4 regions of the Inquilinus sp. Marseille-Q2685 genome follow, and region 2 is predicted to be linked to each of the others. Evidence: riboswitches for the same ligand, from Rfam matches in the RefSeq annotation. Region 2 holds a riboswitch; each other region holds the start of a gene.
The links. Region 2 has a riboswitch for thiamine pyrophosphate ahead of thiB (thiamine ABC transporter substrate binding subunit). Riboswitches for the same ligand answer to the same signal wherever they lie in the genome.

Region 1 (4,925 bases), on a different contig from region 2:
GGCAGCACCACGAAGCCGTCGCGCACCAGCTCCTCCGCCGCCTCGACCAGCTGGGCGACGTCCGGGTACTGGGTCTCGCGGTCGCCGATCAGTTCCAGCTTCAGCCAATTGGTGCCCAGCGCCTCGCGCGCCAGCTGCGCCGTCAGGATCGCATCCCGCTTGGTCATGCAGCCGGCGGTGTTGGGCAAGAGGCGCCAGCGGTCGCCGACCAGGTCGACCAGGCTCTCGGCATAGCCTTCCAGGCTGATCCGGCGGATCGAGGCGGTGACGACCTCGGCCCCCGAGGCCTCGATCGAATCGAGCATCACCTGGCGGTTCGGATAGCCGGCGGTGCCGATGAACAGGCGCGAGCGCAGCGCCACGCCGGCGATGATGAAGGGGTCCTGCATCTCGGTACTCTCCTCAGCCGCCCTGGAACGGGCGGACGATCTCGACCCGGTCGCCGGCCGCCAGGCGATGCTCCGGCCAGCGGGCGCGCGGCAGCACGGCGTCGTTGAGTGCCACGGCGGTGCCGCGCGCCGCCGGGTCGATGCCCTTGGCCAGCAGCAGGTCGAGCACGCTGAGCCCGGCCACGGCCTCCGCCTCTCCGTTCACATTGACGGTCCCTGGCACGCTCATTGCGCCGCCTCCGCGATCCGGGTGAAGCGGTCGATCCGGAACGGCTCCGCCGCCTCCGGCAGGCGGCCGTCGAGGATGGTGCCGGCCACCGCCTCGACCGTCGCCGGCAGCAACAGGATGCCGTTGCGGTGATGGCCGGTGGCGAAGACCAGCCCCTCGATCGCCGAGGGGCCGAGCACCGGCGCGTCGTCGCGGCTGCCGGGGCGCAGCCCGGCCCAGCTCTCGATCAGCGGCAGCTCCTCGATCCCCGGCAGGGCCCGCCAGGCGGCGTCGAGCAGCGACAGCATGCCGCCGGCGGTGACGGTGGTGTCGAAGCCGCGCTCCTCCACCGTGGCGCCGACGATCAGCCGGCCGTCCAGCCGCGGCACCAGATAGGCCTTGCCGGCCCACAGCACATGGCGCAGCAGCGGCGCCGCCGGGTCCATCTGCAGCGCCAGCATCTGGCCCTTCACCGGCCGCACCGGCGGCAGCGCCTCACGCGGGATCCCCGGGATGCCGCCCGACCAGGCGCCGGCGGCCAGCACCACGGCATCGGCCGAAAGCACCTCGCCGGCCACCACCACGCCGCCGGCGCGGCCGTGGTCCAGGATGACGGACTCGACCGCCGCATGGTCGTGCAGCCCGCCGCCGGCGCGGCGCAGCGCCTCGGCCAGGGCCGGGACCAGCCACCGGTTGTCGACCTGATGGTCGGCCGGGCTGTGCACCGCGGCGGCGAGGCCGGGCCGCAGCATCGGCTCGCGCCGCAGCAGCTCGGCGCCGGTCAGCCAGTTCAGCTCGACCCCGAGCTTCGCCTGGTAATCGGCGGAGAAGCGCAGCTCCGCCGCGTCGTCGCGGGTCAGGGCCACGGCCAGCGTGCCCTCGTCGCGATAGCCCACGGGCCGGGCCGACGCGGCCTCGACCTCCCGGGCGAAGCCGGGCCAGAGCTCCTGGGCGCGGCGGCACAAGCCGAACAGCGCCTCCTCCCCCGGCTCGGCCTCGAGCCCGGCGGCGAGCATGCCGGCGGCGGCCCAGCTGGCCTCGCGTCCGACCGGCCCGCGGTCATAGACGTCGACGGGGCAGCCGGCGCGGGCCAGGCGCCAGCCGATGGCCAGGCCGTTGACCCCGGCGCCGATGACGGCGACGCGCGGTCTTGCGCCGCGCAAAGGCGTCGGGCCGACGGAGTCGGCCTGCAAAAGGGACGGAATCGGAATGCCGGTCATCTCAGGCTCCCTCCGCTGGCATGATCCAGGTCAGGTTCGATGGGTATGATCTCAGCCCGCCATGACGACGGGCACCCCAGCCGATGCCGCCATTTCAGTCCCGGAGGCGGGCGGGTTGCAACCCCTTTTTTGTGACCCGCCCCAGGGCACCCCTGCCCCGCGCCCGGCCGACTTACGGAGGTCACACACGGCGTGTTAAGAAGCGCGCATGACAGACCCGATGACCGATAACGGCGCAGGGGCGCCAAAAAAAGGGTGGTTCACCCGACTGAAGGAGGGGCTCTCGCGCTCCTCCGCCAAGCTGACCGAAGGCATCACCAGCATCTTCACCAAGCGCAAGCTGGACGATGCGACGCTGGAGGAGCTGGAGGAGCTGCTGATCCAGGCCGATCTGGGCCCGGCCACCGCCGCCAAGCTGACCGCCGAGCTGGCCCGGACCCGCTTCGGCAAGGAGGTGTCGGGCGACGAGGTCCGGCGCGCCTTGGCCGACCATGTGGCGCAGATCCTGCGCCCGGTGGCCAGGCCCCTGACCCTTTCGCCCGGCCGGAAGCCGCAGGTGGTACTGGTGGTCGGGGTGAACGGCACCGGCAAGACCACGACCATCGGCAAGCTGGCCAAGCAGTGGCGGGAGGAAGGCCGCTCCGTGATGATCGCGGCCGGCGACACCTTCCGCGCCGCCGCGGTGCATCAGCTGCAGGTCTGGGGCGAGCGCTCCGGCTGCCCGGTGGTCACGGCCAATCCCGGCGCCGACGCCGCCGGCCTGGCCTTCGACGCGCTGACCCGGGCCCGGGCCGAGGGCCGCGACGTGCTGCTGATCGACACCGCCGGCCGGCTGCAGAACAAGGACAATCTGATGGCCGAGCTGGCCAAGATCGTCCGCGTGCTGAAGAAGATCGACCCCGAGGCGCCGCACGACGTGCTGCTGGTGCTGGACGCCACCACCGGCCAGAACGCGCACAGCCAGGTCGAGGTGTTCCGCGACATGGTCTCGGTCACCGGCCTGATCCTGACCAAGCTGGACGGCAGCGCCCGCGGCGGCGTTCTGGTGGCGCTGGCCGAGCGCTTCGGCCTGCCGGTGCACGCGATCGGCGTCGGCGAGAGCATCGACGACCTGCGACCCTTCGACGCCGACCAGTTCGGCCGGTCGCTGATGGGAGTCGAGGCATGAGCAAGACCGCCCAGACCTTCGCCCCCGAGCAGTTCCGCGACGCGGCCGAGGCGGTGGCCCGGCTGCACGCGATCTACGACGCCAACACCGGCCTGCTGCGTGACGCCTTCCGCGCCTATTCCCGCGGCGAGGAGCCGGCGAGGCGGGTGCGCGCCTGCTATCCCTACCTCACGGTCCGGGTGGAGGATTTCAGCCGGGCCGACACGCGCCTGTCCTACGGCTTCGTCGACCGGCCGGGCACCTTCTCCACCACCATCACCCGGCCGTCGCTGTTCCACCGCTACCTGACCGAGCAGATCGGCCAGCTGATCCACAATCACCACGTCCCGGTCGAGGTCGGGGTCAGCGACACGCCGATCCCGATCCATTTCGCCTTCCCCGACGGCATGCATGTCGAGGGCGACCTGACCCGCGAGCGCATGCTGCACATGCGGGCGGTGTTCGACCTGCCGGACCTGGCGATGATGGACGACAGCATCGTCAACGGCACTGCCGTGATCCCGCCGGACGAGCCGCACCCGCTGGCCCTGTTCACGGCGCCGCGGGCGGATTATTCGCTGTTCCGGCTGAAGCACTACACCGCCACCGGCTGCGAGCACTTCCAGAACTTCGTCCTGTTCACGAACTACCAATTCTACATCGACGAGTTCATCCGCATCGCTTATGAGCTGATGCAGGGTGACGGTGGCGGCTACGACGCCTTCATCGAGCCGGGCGACCGCGTCACCATGCCCGGCGGGCGGGCCCGCGGCACCCCGGCGGCGCGGCTGCCGCAGATGCCGGCCTACCACCTGACCCGGCCGGACCATTCCGGCATCACCATGGTCAACATCGGCGTCGGCCCGTCCAACGCCAAGACCATCACCGACCACATCGCGGTGCTGCGGCCGCATGCCTGGATCATGCTGGGCCATTGCGCCGGCCTCAGGAACACCCAGAAGCTGGGCGACTACGTCCTGGCCCACGGCTATGTCCGCGAGGATCATGTGCTGGACGCCGACCTGCCGGTCTGGGTGCCGGTGCCGGCCCTGGCCGAGATCCAGGTGGCGCTGGAGCGCGCGGTCGGCGAGATCACCGGCCTTTCCGGCTACGGACTGAAGAGCGTGATGCGCACCGGCACGGTCGCCACCATCGACAACCGCAACTGGGAGCTGCGCGACTATCGCGAGCCGGTGCAGCGCTTCAGCCAGAGCCGCGCCATCGCGCTGGACATGGAGAGCGCGACCATCGCCGCCAACGGCTTCCGCTTCCGGGTGCCCTACGGCACGCTGCTCTGCGTCTCCGACAAGCCGCTGCACGGCGAGCTGAAGCTGCCCGGCATGGCCGACGCCTTCTACAAGCAGCAGGTCGGTCAGCACCTGCAGATCGGCATCCGCGCCATGGAGCGGCTGCGCGAGCTGGGCCTGGAGCAGCTGCACAGCCGCAAGCTGCGCAGCTTCGCCGAAGTGGCGTTCCAGTAGGCCGATGCCGGAGGACAGCCGCACCGCATCCCACATGGATCGGCCGAAGATCGGGGTCGGCGCCGTGGTCTGGCGCGACGACAGGCTGCTGCTGATCCAGCGCGGCAAGGCGCCCCAGGCCGGGCAGTGGAGCATCCCCGGCGGCAGCCAGGAGCTGGGCGAGACCCTGTTCGAGGCGGCGCTGCGCGAGACCCGCGAGGAGGCCGGGGTCGAGGCCGAGGCCATCGGCATCGTCACCGCGGTCGATTCGATCCACCGCGACGCCGAGGGCGGGGTCGAGTGGCACTACACCATCATCGACGTCGAGGCCGAGTGGCGGTCGGGCGAGCCGGTGGCCGGCGACGACGCCGCCCAGGCGCGCTGGGCGACGCTGGAGGAGGCCGACAACCTGATCGAATGGCCGGAGCTGCGGCGGGTGCTGCACCTGTCGGCCCGGCAGCGGGCGCAGCGCCGGCGCGGCCCCGGGCCGGTGCGGCTGAA
Region 2 (4,925 bases):
GCATCGACGCCAGGCGCCAGCTCTCGGCCGGGATCGTGCCCCAGGCCGAGAGCAGCACGCGCACGGCGAAGGGCATGTTGAAGAAGACGTGGGCCAGCAGGATGCCGGTCAGGCCGTAGATGTTCGGCCGGATGGTCAGCCCCAGCGCCGCGAACAGGTCGGCGAGCAGGCCGGAGCGGCCGAACACCGTCAGGATGCCGAAGGCGCCGGCCACCGCCGGCACGATCATCGGCAGGCCGAACAGGCGCAGCAGCAGGGTGCGGCCGGGAAAGCGGCGGCGCGACAGGGCGCGGGCGACCGGGATGGCGATGGCGACGCTGATCAGCGCCGACAGCCCGGCCTGCAGCGCCGTGAAGCGCAGCACCGACCAGAGATAGGGATCGGCCCAGACGGACAGCAGGTCGAACTCGGTGGCGGCGCGGATCAGGCCGGTCGCCGCGGTGGCGATCAGCGCCAGGATGGCGAGGAGCGCGAGGAGGCCGGGGAGCGATGCGATCCGATTCGCCGCAGGTTGGGTCCGCCACGGCGAACCCAACAGGCCGGCGCCGTCGCGGGATGTTGGGTTCGCGTGCCGCGAATCCAACCTACGCTGGCTCAACGGCTGGTCGCCTGCAGCCATTCGGCGATCCAGGCGGCGCGGTTGGCCGCGACCTCCTCCGGCGGATACAGCAGCGCCTTGGCCGGGGCCGGCAGCGCCTTGTAGGCGTCGGGCAGCCCGGCCTTCGGCGTCACCGCCGGGTACATCCACTGCGTCGTCGGCAGCAGGTCCTGGAAGGCCGGGCTCAGCATGAAGGCGAGGAATTTGTCGGCCAGTTCGGGATGCTTCGAGGAGGCGAGCTTGGCCGCGACCTCGACCTGCAGGTAGTTGCCCTCGCTGAACACCGCGGCGCCGACATTGCCGTCGTTCTCGGCGATCACGTGATAGGGCGGCGAGGTCAGGTAGCTGAAGGTCATCGGCACCTCGCCCTTGCGGAACAGGCCGTAGCTCTCGCTCCAGCCCGGGGTGACGGTGAGGATGCGCGGCTTCAGCTTCGCCCAGGCCTCCGGCGCCTTGTCGCCATAGACCTGCTTGACCCAGAGCAGCAGGCCGAGGCCCGGCGTGCTGGTGCGCGGATCCTGGATGGTCAGCTCAAGGTCGCTGCTCTCGACCAGGTCGTGCAGGCTCTTCGGCGGGTTCGGCACCTTCGTCTTGTCGTAGACGAAGGCGAAATAGCTCCAGTCGAAGGGCACGAAGACCGGGTCGGTCCAGGCGACCGGCAGCGACAAACCGTCCAGCGTCATGCCGTGCGGCGCGAACAGCCCGGTCGCCGCCGCCTCGGCGGTCAGGTTGGTGTCGAAGCCCAGCACGACATCGGCCTGGGTCGACTTGCCCTCCAGCTTCAGCCGCGACAGCAGGGCGACGCCGTCCTCGACCGAGGTGAACTCGACCGTGCAGCCGCATTCGGCCTCGAAGGCCTTCTTCACCTGCGGCCCCGGCCCCCATTCGGCGGTGAAGGATTCATAGGTGTAAACCTTGAGCACCGGGGTCTCGGCCGCGGCCGGCCCGGCGACGGCGGAGGTCAGGGCCGTCAGCAGGACGGCGGCAATCAGGCGCATCTTGTTCCTCCGCGGGGCGCAGCCGGGCGGAAAGGGAACCTGCCGATGCCTGAGGCGCCGTCTCGTTCTCCCTTCGCCGGCATGACCCGGATCAGGTTCGTCGGGTTGGCGCTGACACGCCTCTCAGCCCCCGTTCGGGCACCCCGGCAAGACGCGCGCATCATCGGGTCGAGCGACCGCCCTGTCAACGCGGGCCCGTTTGGTTGGAGCGACCATTTGGAGGTCTTGCGGCAAGGCATCCGATGGCACATGTCTCCTGCATGGCCGGGGAGGAGCCCATGAACGAGTGCGGACTTGTGGCCCTGCTCAGGACGATGAAGCCGTTGAACAAGGACTTCCCGGAGATCGACGATCCCGCGCCGGAGCCGGAGATCGTTTTTGTCGAAGATGATGCTCCTGATGACACCGATCTCACGGCGCGGTAAAATTCCGCAATTAACGCTAATTGGAGGTAAAAATGGCCGGTCCGCTCGCGATTGGTGAGGACGCGCCCGATTTCGAAGTCGAGACCACCGAGGGGCGGATCCGCTTCCACGACTGGCTCGGCTCGTCCTGGGGCGTGCTCTTCTCGCATCCCAAGGACTTCACCCCGGTGTGCACCACCGAGCTCGGCGCCGTGGCCAAGCTGAAGCCCGAATTCGACAAGCGCAACGTCAAGGTGATCGGCCTCAGCGCCGACCCGGTCGACCGGCATGAGAGCTGGGCCCAGGACATCAAGGAGACGCAAGGTGTCGCCCCGAACTTCCCGGTGATCGGCGATTCCGAGCTCGTCGTCTCCAAGCTCTACGGCATGCTGCCGGCCGATGCCGGCACCACCTCGGAAGGCCGCACCGCGGTCAACAACCAGACCGTGCGCAACGTCTACGTCATCGGGCCGGACAAGAAGATCAAGCTGGTGATCTCCTACCCGATGACCACCGGGCGCAACTTCGACGAGATCCTGCGGGTGATCGACTCGCTGCAGCTGACCGCCAAGCACAAGGTGGCGACGCCGGCCGACTGGAAGAACGGCGAGGACGTCATCATCGTCACCTCGGTCTCGGACGAGGAGGCGAAACAGAAGTTCCCGGCCGGCTTCAAGACCCTCAAGCCCTATCTCCGCACCGTTGCTCAGCCGCGCGACTGATGATCGCGTTCCCGGGCTCAGCCGAGCCCGGGAACCGTCTCCGGCGGCACCAGCCAGCTGGGATCGGGCCGCAGCCGGAACACGACGCGGCCGACGATGTGATCGAGCGGGATATCCCCCAACTGCGCAGAGCGGCTGTCGTCGGCATAGTCGCGATTGTCTCCCAAGACATATATGGCTCCTGCTGCAACTGCCGTCTCCGGAATCTCGTCGAAACGGCCGGGTGTAGGGGATTCCGCGACTTCATAAGATAGGCCCTCCGGGAGCGTCTCGGAGTATACGCTCAAAGTTTCCCATCGCTCGGGAACTTGCCTTCTGATCGTCCCTTGAGGAGCCCGGGCAACTCTGATGCCGTTCAGGGTCAGCTGTCCCGAATTCACGGCGATCTTGTCTCCCGGCAGGCCAATCACGCGAAACATCGCCTTGCCATCGCCATCCGGTCGCCTGAAGACGACGACCTCGCCCCGCTTCGGCAACTGTCCGGCCGTCCGCAGGTCGGCAAGGACGGCATCGTCGACTTCCAGTTCCGGATCATCGCTCCGCTGGCGACACGCAAGATGTCGATCGGAATTCCGGCCTGAGAGAAGCGCGCGATGATGGCTGCGCTATCAAGTTTGGCTTGAGGCGGGGCCGATTGGCTGGAGCGTGCGGATAGCGACAGGCCCGCGGAGCCAAGGAGAAGCAGTGCCGCACGGCGTCCGACCATGGCCTCCGGTCCCAATAGCGATCTCAATCACAGATGATGGCGGAGAGCTGATTTGATGTCATCTCGCCTCCCGGGCTCAGCTGAGCTCGGGCCTTTCCGTCATCGGCCCAGCAGCTCCTTCGCCATCATCATGTGCACGCCCTTGCAGCCGTTCACCGTCTGGGTGATCCGCAGGTCGCCGGCTAGGCTGCACAGGGTGTAGGCGTCCTCGCGCGACAGGCCGGCGGTCTCGCCGAGCAGCCGGATCATGTCGCGCAGCGCCATCTCGGCGCAGCGGTCGAGGTCGGGGTCCATCCCCATGGTGATGTGGTGGGTCGGCGTCTCGGCGCGGGGATAGGTGAAGCCGAGATCGTCGCGGACGATCAGCTGGAAGGTGCCCTGCAGCGCCGTCTCGATCGCGGTGACGCAGACCTCGCCGTCGCCCTGGGCGCCGTGGCCGTCGCCGCAGGAGAACAGGGCGCCGTCGGTGAACACTGGCAGGTAGAGGGTGGTGCCGGCCACCAGCTCCTTGTTGTCGATGTTGCCGGCATGGGCGCGCGGCTGGATCGAGCTGATCCGGCCCCAGCCCTTCGGCGGTGCCACGCCCATGACGCCGAAGAAGGGCCGGAGCGGCAGGTCCAGCCCCCAGGGCAGGCGCGCGGTGCCGCGCCCGGCGTCGAGCGGGATGTTGAGGAGGCGCGAATCCTCGAAGTCATAGGGCAGGGTGCCGGCCAGCGGCCGGATTACGTTGTAGCCCCAGTCCTGGCGCAGCGAGACGTCGAGGATCCGCACCTCCAGCACCCGGCCAGGCTTGGCGCCGCGGACCGCGACCGGGCCGGTCAGGATGTGGCCCGGCGTCGAACGGTCGCAGCGCTGGTGGATCTCGTGGAGCTCGGGCGGGATATGGAAATCGCCATTGGGCAGCACCTCCGGCCCTCCGGTCACGGTGTCGATCACGACCGTGTCGCCGCTGTCGACCGTCAGCACCGGCTCTCGCGTCGCGTCGAAATAGCCCCAGGCACAGGTCTCGGCCGACGCGGGCACATGGTGTCGCGACATGATCGGGTCCCCTCCGGTGGAGCCGACACGCTCGTCTCTTTCGGTTGCCGGTTCAACCCTTCACGGCGCCGGCGGTCAGCCCCTGCACCAGATAGCGCTGGATCACGGCGAAGAAGATGCAGACCGGGATCAGCGCCAGCACCGAGGCCGCGGTCATCTGCCCCCAGTCGACGCCGAACTTGGCGACGAAGGTCGACAGGCCGACCGCAAAGGTTTTCTGGCTGTCGGAGTTGATCAGCATCAGCGCGAACAGCATCTCGCTCCAGGCCGCGGTGAAGACGAAGCCCAGCGTCGCCCCCATGCCCGGCAGAGTCAGCGGCAGCACCACCCGGCGCAGCGCCTGGAAGCGGCTGCAGCCGTCGATCATAGCCGCCTCCTCCAGGTCCTTCGGGATGGCGTCGAAGAAGGACTGCATCAGGAAGGTGGCGAAGGCGACGTTGAAGGCGCTGTAGATGACGA
Region 3 (4,925 bases), on a different contig from region 2:
GTCGCTCGTCGCGATCATGATCATCTTCCAGGTCGCGACCGACGGCCGGCTGTTCACGCCGCTGAACCTCAGCAACCTGATCCAGCAGAACGCCTATGTCATCGTGCTGGCCTTCGGCATGCTGCTGGTGATCGTCAGCGGCCATATCGATCTGTCGGTCGGGTCGGTCGCGGGCTTCGTCGGCGCGGTCGGCGGCGCGCTGATGGTGTGGCAGGGCGTCGACCCCTGGCTCTCGGCCATCGCCTGCCTGGCGCTGGGCGCCGCGATCGGCTCGGTCCAGGGCTATTTCATCGCCTATCGCAAGATCCCGTCCTTCATCGTCACCCTGGCGGGCATGCTGGCCTTCCGCGGCCTCTGCATCATGGTGCTGGCCGGCGAGCGTGCCGGGCCGGTGCCCGCCGACTTCCAGAAGATGTCCTCGGGCTTCATCGCCGAGCTGTTCGGCTCGATGCCGGAGCTGTTCTCGGGCAACGGCAAGGTCTGGATCACGACGCTGCTGATCAGCCTGGCCGTGCCGCTGATCCTGGTCTGGTTCAACGTCAAGAAGCGGCGCAACGAGATCCAGCACGGGGTGGAGCAGGAGCCGCTGCTGTTCTTCGTGATCAAGAACGTGGCGACTCTGGTGGCGCTGGCCGGGCTCGGCTACCTGCTGGCCACCTATAACGGCCTGCCCAACATCCTGATCCTGATGGGCGTGCTGGTCGTGCTCTACGCCTTCGTCACCACCCGCACCACGCTCGGCCGCCGCATCTACGCGGTCGGCGGCAACGAGAAGGCGGCCAAGCTGTCCGGCATCAACACCGAGAAGCTGGTGTTCCTGACCTTCGTCAACATGGGGGTACTGGCGGCGCTGGCCGGGCTGATCACCACGGCGCGCCTGACCTCGGCGACGCCGCAGGCCGGCAACCAGTACGAGCTCGACGCCATCGCCGCCTGCTTCATCGGCGGCGCCTCGGCCTCGGGCGGCGTCGGCAAGATTACCGGCGTGGGGATCGGCGCCTTCATCATGGGCGTGATGAACAACGGCATGTCGATCCTCGGCCTCGGCATCGACCTGCAGATGGTGATCAAGGGCCTGGTTCTGCTCGCCGCCGTCGCCTTCGACGTCTACAACAAGAACAAGGTCGGCTGAGCACAACGCTGCTCCAGTCCGAAGGCGGGCGTCCGGTGTCCGGCGCCCGCCTTTTCTGTTCCAGTCACCCCCACCAGCGGTGGAAATGGTGCAGGGGCCCGTGGCCGCCGCCGACCGACAGGCGGTCGGCCGCGGCCAGCGCTCCGGTCAGGTAGTCCTTCGCCTCGCGCACCGCCGTCTCCAGGTTCGGCCGCTGCGGCAGCAGGGCCGCGATGGCCGAGGACAGGGTGCAGCCGGTGCCGTGGGTGTTGCGGGTGGCGATCCGCGGCGCCGCGAGCGTCAGCGACCCGGCTGCACTCAGCAGCAGATCCGGGCTCTCCGCCTCCTCCAGATGGCCGCCCTTCAGCAGCACGGCCCGGGGCCCCAGCGCCAGCAGCGCCGCGGCGATTTCCGGCATCTCGTCCCGGCTCTCGGCCGGCGCGCGGCCCAGCAGGTCGGCGGCCTCCGGCAGGTTCGGGGTGATGACGGTCGCGAGCGGCAGCAGCTCCTCGCGCAGCGCCGCCACGGCATCCGTGTCCAGCAGCCGGTCGCCGCTCTTCGCCACCATCACCGGGTCGACCACCACCTGGGTCAGCCCGTGCCGGCGCAGCGCCTCGGCCACGGCGCGCACGATCTCGCCGGTCGCCAGCATGCCGATCTTGACCGCGTCGATCCGGACATCGGCCAGCAGGCAGTCGATCTGCTTCGCGACGAAGGCCGGCGGCACCAGCTCCACCGCCTGCACCCCGCGGGTGTTCTGGGCGACCAGGGCGGTGATCACGGCACAGCCATAGGCGCCGAGGGCCGAGAAGGCCTTCAGGTCCGCCTGGATGCCGGCGCCGCCCGAGGGATCGGTGCCCGCGATGGTCAGCACGTTGGGGATCATCGCGGCCTCCGCCCTTCGGCCACCGCCGCGGCGATCGCCCGGGCCGCCGCCTCGGGGGCGGGCGCGGCGCAGATGGCCGAGACCACGGCGACGCCGTCGGCCCCGGCCGCGATCACGTCCGCGGTCCGGGCCGCGTCGATGCCGCCGATGCCGACGGCCGGCAGCGGCACCAGCCGGCGCAGCGCCCGGAAGCCGTCGACCCCGATCGGCGGCCGCGCGCCCACCTTGGTGGTGGTCGCGAAGACCGGGCCGATGCCGGCGTAGTCGGCGACGGCCGGATCCACCGCCCGCGCCTCGGCCGCGTCATGCACGGTGACGCCGACGATGCGGCCGGGGCCTAGGAGGCGCCGCGCCGTCGCCGCCGGCATGTCGCGGTCGCCGAGATGGACGCCGTCCGCGCCCACCGCCAGGGCCACGTCGACCCGGTCGTTGATCACCAGGGGCACGCCATGCGGCGCCAGCACCGCCTGCAGCGCCCCGGCCGCGGCGATCAGCGCCCGGGTGGTGGCGTCGGGGTCGCGCATCTGCACGATGGTGACACCGCCCCGCGCCGCCGCCGCGGCCACTTCGGCCACGCCGCGCGGCCCGCTCAGCCGCGTGTCGGTGACGAGATAGACCGACAGGTCGAAGCACCGCCTCGGTTCCGTTGCCTCTGCAGCCGCAGCCATTCCGCTCCTCCTCCGGCGAAGGGCGGTCGGCGATCGATCCTCAGGGATCGGGGCCCGGGCGGGCATCGCGTGACGGCTCCCTTCGCTGGCATGACCCAGATCAGGTTCGACGGGTATGATCTCAGCCCGTTTCCGGGCACCCCGTGTCACTTCCGCGCCCAGGCTCGCAGGCCGGGGCGGCCGGTGTCAAGCGCACCGGCCGGGCGGTTCACTCCGGCCGCTCGAAGTGGAATTGCGGCGCCGCGGTGCGGAAGGGCAGGCGGGCGCCCTCCGGCATCAGGAAGGCGTGCTCCCGCCGGATCGACAGCACGTCGCAGGCGCCGTCGGTGATGACCAGGATCGGCGCGTCGCGCGGGGAGCCGGCGTCGCCCTCCCGCCGGGCGATGGCCGGCTGCAGCACCGTGCCGCCGCGGCCGCGGACCTCCACCCGCTGCAGCAGCGTCTCCGGCGGCAGGAAGCCCATGTCGTGGACCCCGGCGTCGCATTGCACGACGCGCACCAGCGGCACCTCGCGGCTGATGGCGTAGCTGGCGATGGCCCCCAGCGCCCGGGCCAGCAGCCGCGGCGGCATCGAGCCCGAGGTGTCCAGCACAGCGCCGAAGGTGCGGGCGGCCAGCCGTTCCTCCGGGCGCAGCCAGACCGGCCGCGGGATGTCGGGCGTGGCCGCCTGCCGCCGGCTGGCCCGGGCGAAGCTGCGCCGGCTGTCCAGCGGCGGGAAGAAGGTGTCCAGCCAGTGGCCCAGCCGGACGTCCCAGGGGATCGGCGGGTGCTGGATCGCGCGGATCTCTTCGACCAGCTCGCCGGGCAGATCGCCGCGTCCGGTGCCGGCCAGGTGCAGGTCCAGTCCCTCGGCCAGCGCGCGGCGATAGAAGGCGTCGAGGTCGGTGCCCGGCCCGGTCCACCAGGCCGGCGGGCGGTTCCCCAGCATGTCGACCTTGCCCTTGCCACGCAGGGTGCGGGCCTTGTTCAGCCGCCGGATCAGCCGCAAGTCGCGGGTGATCCGGTCGTAGATCGCCTCGGCTGATTCGCGTTCGAAGCCCAGTTCCGGGTCCAGCAGCAGGGTGTCGAAAGGCACCTCGCCGACGCCCATCTCGACCAGCCAGCCATTGATCACGTAGTCGCAGGCGACGTTCCACAGGAAAGGATCGCGGCCCTGGCGGCGCGGCTCGTGCCGCAGCCCGACATGCAGCAGCTCATGCGCCATGACGAATTTCAGCCCCTCATAGGTCCAGGGCAGCTTCGGGTTCAGGTAGATCCGCCGCAGCTCGGTGTCGACGGCGGCGACGGCGATGTCCAGCTGCCGGCACAGCGCCTCGTCCTCGACGATTTCGAAGGTCGCCGCCAGCGCGGCCAGCAGCGGATAGCCGGCGATGAACCAGGCGCGGGCGCGCTCGGCCGGCGAATTCGGGTTGCGCTTCGGCCCGGCCAGGCCGCGCGCGGCGGTGCCGGCCGCCTCGATCGCGTCGGCGACGCTGCGGCGGATGGCGGTGGCCAGCCCCTCCTCCCGGTTCCGCCGCAACGCCGGCGTCAGCGGCGGGGCGTCGGCGGCGATGATCCAGCCGGGCTCTCCCGCGCCGGCGATGCCCAGCCGCGGCTGCGCCGCCAGCGCGGCCGGATTCTCGGCCAGCCAGCGCGCCAGCTCCGCCACGTCGCGGCCCGGCGGCTGCGCCGGCCAGGGCAGGCTCTCGGGGCGGCGGCCGATGCCCAGCGGGCGCAGGAACTCGGCCGCGACCAGCCCGCAGGCGGTTCGCCAAGCCTCGTCCGGGCGGGCCGGATCGACATGGTTCAGGTGCTCGTGCAGCAGCGCCTGGGCCAGGACATGGGCCCATTCGGCCGGATCGGCCCGGCGCCAGACATTGGCCTCGATCGTCAGCAGCGGCTTGCCGCTGGGGCGGTGGCGCGACAGGGCCAGCCGGACGAAGCCGTCGGGCGGGAAGGGGCGGGACGGGCGCGCCGGCCGCCACTCCGACCCGTCGACCAGCCAGGCGAACAGCGGATGGTCGCCCAGCAGGGCGCAGCCGGCGGCGATGGCGCGCAGGTTCTCCTTCGGCGGCTCCCGCGTCCTGGCCATGGCGTCAGCCCGCCCGCTGCGCCGCCAGCCGCGGCAGGGCGCGCGCCAGCTCGATCGTGTACCAGGCCGGCAGGGCGGCGCCGCTCTCGGTCTCGGTCACCACCAGCTGCGCCAGCTCGGTCGAGATCCGCGCCAGGGTCACGATCAGCTCCTTCGCGCGGTTGGCCAGCTGCCGCGCCTCACGGCCGG
Region 4 (4,925 bases), 1.1 Mb from region 2:
GCCCTGGCAGTAGACCACCTGGAAGATCAGCCGCGGCGTCTGCCGCGCCGGCAGGCCGCGATGGAAGCCGAAGGTGTTCTCCAGGAAGCTGGTGCCGGCGGGCCCTTCGAACTGGACGAAGCGCTCGCGCCCGAAGGCGCCCTCGACCTCGGCGTCGGAGTAGCGCCGGATCGGCATCAGCCGGTCCTCGCGGTGCGAACCGCGGACATAGATGTGCGGCCCGGCCCCGGCGTCGACATCGGTGAGATAGACGAACAGCTTGATGAAGCGCCAGTCGTCGTAGTCGCGGTGGAACAGCTCGGCGTGCTGGGCCTGCCCGTCGCCGGCGATCGACCACCAGGCGGCCATGTAGCTGATCGTCGGCTTGCAGCCGAGGGCCGCCTGCACCGCCTCCAGCACCGCCGGGTCGTTGGCGATGGCCAGCGCATGCGGCGCGTTCACCACCACCTCCGGCCGGAAATGCGCGACATGGGTGCCCGGCGGCGCCTGGTCCGGCGCCTGGAAGGTGCCGTGCTCGGGCTTGTAGGGGTTGAAGGACGGGTGCCCGGCGAAGTGACGGCGCATCTCCTCGACCCGATCCGGCGTCATCAGCCAGGGCGTCATGGCGAAGCCGTCGCCGGTCAGGGCCGCGGCGGCCCCCTGGCCCTCCGCCGACCCGGCGACCGGACCGCGCCCGATCCGGCCGGCGATCCGATCGGCCACCCAGTCCCGCCACGCGACGCGCTGGAACCGGCGCTGCACCAGGAACCGGGTCATCCGGCCGGCCTTGGCCGCGTGTTCGGAAAGGGCTGCCATCAAAATCTCCCCGCGCCGAGCGCCGTCACGCCGTCGACGGCGGCCCGGGACGGAACGCCCGCCCCGGGCCGCCAGCGGTCAAATTCCGCTGCGAGTCCTATACCGGCGGTCTCGGCGCGCACCAAGAATGATTTTCATCTCGGTGCGGACCGCCGGCAGCGGTCACTCGGCGGCGCGGTAGATCTCCCCGCCGCCATCGCGGAACCGCGCCGCCATCTCCTCCATCCCCGCCTCGGCCGAGGCACGGATCTCCTGTGTGATCTTCATCGAGCAGAATTTCGGCCCGCACATCGAGCAGAAATGCGCCGTCTTTGCACCTTCCGCCGGCAGCGTCTCGTCGTGGTAGGCGAGCGCCGTGTCCGGGTCGAGCGACAGGTGGAACTGGTCGCGCCAGCGGAACTCGAACCGGGCGCGGGACAGGGCGTCGTCGCGCAGCTGCGCCGCCGGATGGCCCTTGGCCAGGTCGGCGGCATGGGCCGCGATCTTGTAGGTGACGACGCCGGTCTTCACGTCGTCGCGGTCCGGCAGGCCGAGATGCTCCTTCGGCGTGACGTAGCAGAGCATGGCGGTGCCGAACCAGCCGATCATCGCGGCGCCGATGCCCGAGGTGATGTGGTCGTAGCCCGGCGCGATGTCGGTGGTGAGGGGCCCGAGCGTGTAGAACGGCGCCTCGCCGCAGGCTGCCAGCTGCTTGTCCATGTTCGCCTTGATCTTGTGCATCGGCACGTGGCCGGGGCCTTCGATCATGACCTGGACGTCGTGCTCCCACGCCACCTTGGTCAGCTCGCCCAGCGTCTCCAGCTCGGCGAACTGGGCGGCGTCGTTGGCGTCGGCGATCGAGCCGGGGCGGAGCCCGTCGCCCAGCGAGAAGGCCACGTCATAGGCCCGCATGATCGCGCAGATCTCGCGGAAATGGGTGTAGAGGAAGCTCTCGCGGTGATGCGCCAGGCACCACTTCGCCATGATCGAGCCGCCGCGGCTGACGATGCCGGTCACCCGCTTCGCCGTCAGCGGGATATAGGGCAGCCGCACGCCGGCATGGATGGTGAAGTAGTCCACCCCCTGCTCCGCCTGCTCGATCAGCGTGTCGCGGAAGATCTCCCAGGTCAGGTCCTCGGCCACGCCGCCGACCTTCTCCAGCGCCTGGTAGATCGGCACCGTGCCGATCGGCACGGGGGAATTGCGCAGGATCCATTCGCGGGTTGTGTGAATGTTGCGGCCGGTCGACAGGTCCATCACCGTGTCGGCGCCCCAGCGGATCGCCCACACCATCTTCTCCACCTCCTCCGCGATCGAGGAGGTGACGGCCGAGTTGCCGATATTGGCGTTGATCTTCACCAGGAAGTTGCGGCCGATCGCCATCGGCTCGGATTCCGGATGGTTGATGTTGGACGGGATGATCGCCCGGCCCCGTGCCACCTCGTCGCGCACGAATTCCGGCGTGACATAGTCCGGGATCGCGGCGCCGAAGCTCTCACCGTCGCGGGCCGCCTGCTCCCTAGCCCGCTCGCGGCCGAGATTCTCGCGGATCGCGACATACTCCATCTCCGGCGTCACGATGCCGGCGCGGGCATAGGCCATCTGCGTCACCGCGGTGCCGCCGCGGGCCCGCAGGGGGCGCCGGTCGCCGCGCGGGAACTCGAACAGGTTCGCCGCCTCGCCGGGGCGGCGGCCGTCATCCTCCGGCCGCACGGTGCGGCCGTCATAGGCCTCGACATCGCCGCGGGCGGCGATCCAGCCAGCCCGCAGCGCGGGCAGGCCGGTGCCGATGTCGATCAGCGCCGCCGGGTCGGTGTAGGGGCCGGAGGCGTCGTAGACGCGCAGCGGCGGCTCGCCGGATTCGGGCGACAGCACGATCTCGCGCATGGCGACGCGCAGGTCGGGGTGGCGCTCACCGGGAACATGGACCTTGCGCGACGCCGGCAGCGGGCCGGTGGTGACGGTTGTGGGGATGGCGTCCTTGGGCATCCACGGCCTCCTCGATCGGACGGATTGAGGGCGTGCCAAGGACGGAAAGCTGGAAAGAGAGCGGCTGAGCGCGCATGTGGTTCCATTCCCTACGCCGGCACGACCCGGATCAGGTTCGAAGGGTTCCCACGTCGCGAATGGTGTGGTGTCTCAGCTCCCTACCGGAGCTCCCCTCGGAACGCCCCGATCAGAGCGCGCCCGGGGAGGGGATGTCAAGCCGGGCCGTGTGCCGGGGCGGTCCATTGGCCACGTCCGGCCCTCATGCCATGATCGGCCCGGACAAAGCTGGGGTTCAGGTGGGGATGTCTTTGCGGGGTGGCCTTGCAGTCGCGATCCTTGCCGTACTGGCCGTGTCGCCGGCCCGGGCCGGCCCCTCCTACCAAAGCCCGGAGGTGGGCTGCCCGCCGCAGGACGACGGGGCCAAGGTCCGGCGGTTCGACTCGCTGGAGGCCATGCCCGAGCCGATCTGGCGCAGCATCGCGGCGGCGCTCGAACCCGGGGAGCCAGCAGATCGCCTGCGTGCGGAGCTGCCGGACATCATCGCGCCGCGGGACGCCAAATGGCAGCTCACCGATTCCGTCGAACCCGGAAAGCCGCTGGCTTGGCGCCGCTTCATCCGCGGCTTTTCCGTAGAGACCCGGTCCCACCCGAGCCTGCCTCCGCGAAAGGTCTGGTACGTCTGGCTCGAGCATGGCGGCATGGCCTACACGCGTTCGGTCTCGATCTTCAAGGAAGGCCGGACCATCAAACCCGTCGCTCTCTTCCGAGGACATGAAGATACGCTGTGCTCTCTTCAAGCCTCGTTCCAGGCCCTCCCGTTTGACGTCTACAAGCTCTGACGCTCCGAGCTGGCCGCAACGGCCCGGCATCGACGGCAAAGACAGGGAAAGCCGTCTCGTCTCGATCTTGACCAGAATCCTAAAAATACCTACATTCCAACAAATTGGGGTGATTTCCTGATTTATTGGGCGAGGAGGCAGATGCTGCGACATGCCTGGGTGCTGTCGATCGCGCTGGCCCTGACCGCCTGTGGCGGGGGGCGCGAGATCGTGCGCAACCCGACCGGCAGCGGAGTCGCCCGCTACGTCACCGCCAACGCGCCGGAGGAATGCGTGCCCTATGCCCGCGCCGTCTCCGGCATCCAGATCCGGGGCGACGCCTGGACCTGGTGGGACCAGGCCGACGGCGTCTACGGCAAGGGCAGCGAACCGCGCTCCGGCGCCGTGCTGGTGCTGGGACGGTCGGACCGGCTGAGCTCCGGCCACATCTCGGTGGTGGTGGCGGTGCGCAATTCGCGCGAGATCACCGTGTCGCACACCAACTGGGGCAATGACGGCCCGACCCGGCGCCGGATCTACCGCGAGCAATCGGTGATCGACGTCTCCAGCGACAACGACTGGACCGCGGTCCGGTTCTGGAACCCCGACACCGGCGCCTATGGCGGCATCTACGAGGCGGACGGCTTCGTCTATCCCACGAATGCCTGAGGCCGATCGCGAGCCTCTCGACGACCGCAAGGCGCTTCGGCTATAAGCCCGCGCGCGACTGCGGCACGGCCGCGGCGCTTCGGACGTTTCATCCCATGACCCTGCCCCTTCCCATCCCGGATCCACGGGCCCGCCGGCGCCTGGAGATCGGCCTTGCCCTGCTCGCCGACGGCCAGCCGGCCGAGGCCGCCGACGCCATCCGCGCCGCGGTCGAGATCGACCCCGGCGACGTCGAGATCCATTACGCGCTAGGCCAGGCGCTGGAGGCGGCGGGCGGCGACGCGGCCGCGGCCTATCGCGCGGCGCTGGAGCTGGATCCGGACGACCGGATGGGCGCCGCCGTCCGGCTGGCGCTGATCGGCGCCGCCCCGGTGCCGGCACAGCTGCCGGAGGCGCATGTCCGCACCCTGTTCGACCAGTACGCCCCGCGCTTCGACACGGCGCTGGTCCAGGCCCTGCGCTACCGCGGACCGGAGCTGCTGCGCCAGGCTGTCGACCGGGCCGTGCCGGAGGGCAGCCTCGACATCCTCGACCTCGGCTGCGGCACCGGCCTGGCCGGCATCGCCTTCGCCGACCGCCGCCGCCGGCTGGACGGCATCGACCTGTCGCCCGGCATGATCCTGCAGGCGATGGCGCGCCGGCTGTATGACCGGCTGGAGCCGGGCGAGATCGTCG

Region 1: it holds a riboswitch for thiamine pyrophosphate, as region 2 does, so the genes downstream of both, thiO (glycine oxidase ThiO) here and thiB (thiamine ABC transporter substrate binding subunit) in region 2, are expected to answer to the same signal.
Region 3: it holds a riboswitch for thiamine pyrophosphate, as region 2 does, so the genes downstream of both, thiE (thiamine phosphate synthase) here and thiB (thiamine ABC transporter substrate binding subunit) in region 2, are expected to answer to the same signal.
Region 4: it holds a riboswitch for thiamine pyrophosphate, as region 2 does, so the genes downstream of both, thiC (phosphomethylpyrimidine synthase ThiC) here and thiB (thiamine ABC transporter substrate binding subunit) in region 2, are expected to answer to the same signal.

The regions. Positions count from the first base shown of each region.
Region 1 covers NZ_CAKAKL010000006.1:141,321-146,245, forward strand. Annotated here, with positions in the region: gene LG391_RS24580 (thiazole synthase) at 1-389, opposite strand, end outside; gene thiS (sulfur carrier protein ThiS) at 403-618, opposite strand; gene thiO (glycine oxidase ThiO) at 615-1,817, opposite strand; TPP riboswitch at 1,808-1,906, opposite strand; gene ftsY (signal recognition particle-docking protein FtsY) at 2,038-2,985, shown strand; gene LG391_RS24600 (AMP nucleosidase) at 2,982-4,445, shown strand; gene LG391_RS24605 (NUDIX hydrolase) at 4,480-4,925, shown strand, end outside.
Region 2 covers NZ_CAKAKL010000001.1:484,245-489,169, reverse strand. Annotated here, with positions in the region: gene thiP (thiamine/thiamine pyrophosphate ABC transporter permease) at 1-535, opposite strand, end outside; gene thiB (thiamine ABC transporter substrate binding subunit) at 595-1,596, opposite strand; TPP riboswitch at 1,648-1,752, opposite strand; gene LG391_RS02265 (hypothetical protein) at 1,875-2,021, shown strand; gene LG391_RS02260 (peroxiredoxin) at 2,054-2,722, shown strand; gene lepB (signal peptidase I) at 2,740-3,216, opposite strand; gene LG391_RS02250 (acetamidase/formamidase family protein) at 3,528-4,466, opposite strand; gene LG391_RS02245 (carbohydrate ABC transporter permease) at 4,519-4,925, opposite strand, start outside.
Region 3 covers NZ_CAKAKL010000006.1:277,210-282,134, reverse strand. Annotated here, with positions in the region: gene mmsB (multiple monosaccharide ABC transporter permease) at 1-1,132, shown strand, start outside; gene thiD (bifunctional hydroxymethylpyrimidine kinase/phosphomethylpyrimidine kinase) at 1,197-1,997, opposite strand; gene thiE (thiamine phosphate synthase) at 1,994-2,665, opposite strand; TPP riboswitch at 2,724-2,819, opposite strand; gene LG391_RS25240 (VWA-like domain-containing protein) at 2,874-4,736, opposite strand; gene LG391_RS25235 (ATP-binding protein) at 4,741-4,925, opposite strand, start outside.
Region 4 covers NZ_CAKAKL010000001.1:1,603,583-1,608,507, forward strand. Annotated here, with positions in the region: gene LG391_RS07635 (phytanoyl-CoA dioxygenase family protein) at 1-795, opposite strand, end outside; gene thiC (phosphomethylpyrimidine synthase ThiC) at 958-2,763, opposite strand; TPP riboswitch at 2,832-2,947, opposite strand; gene LG391_RS07645 (hypothetical protein) at 3,030-3,602, shown strand; gene LG391_RS07650 (CHAP domain-containing protein) at 3,744-4,250, shown strand; gene LG391_RS07655 (class I SAM-dependent methyltransferase) at 4,346-4,925, shown strand, end outside.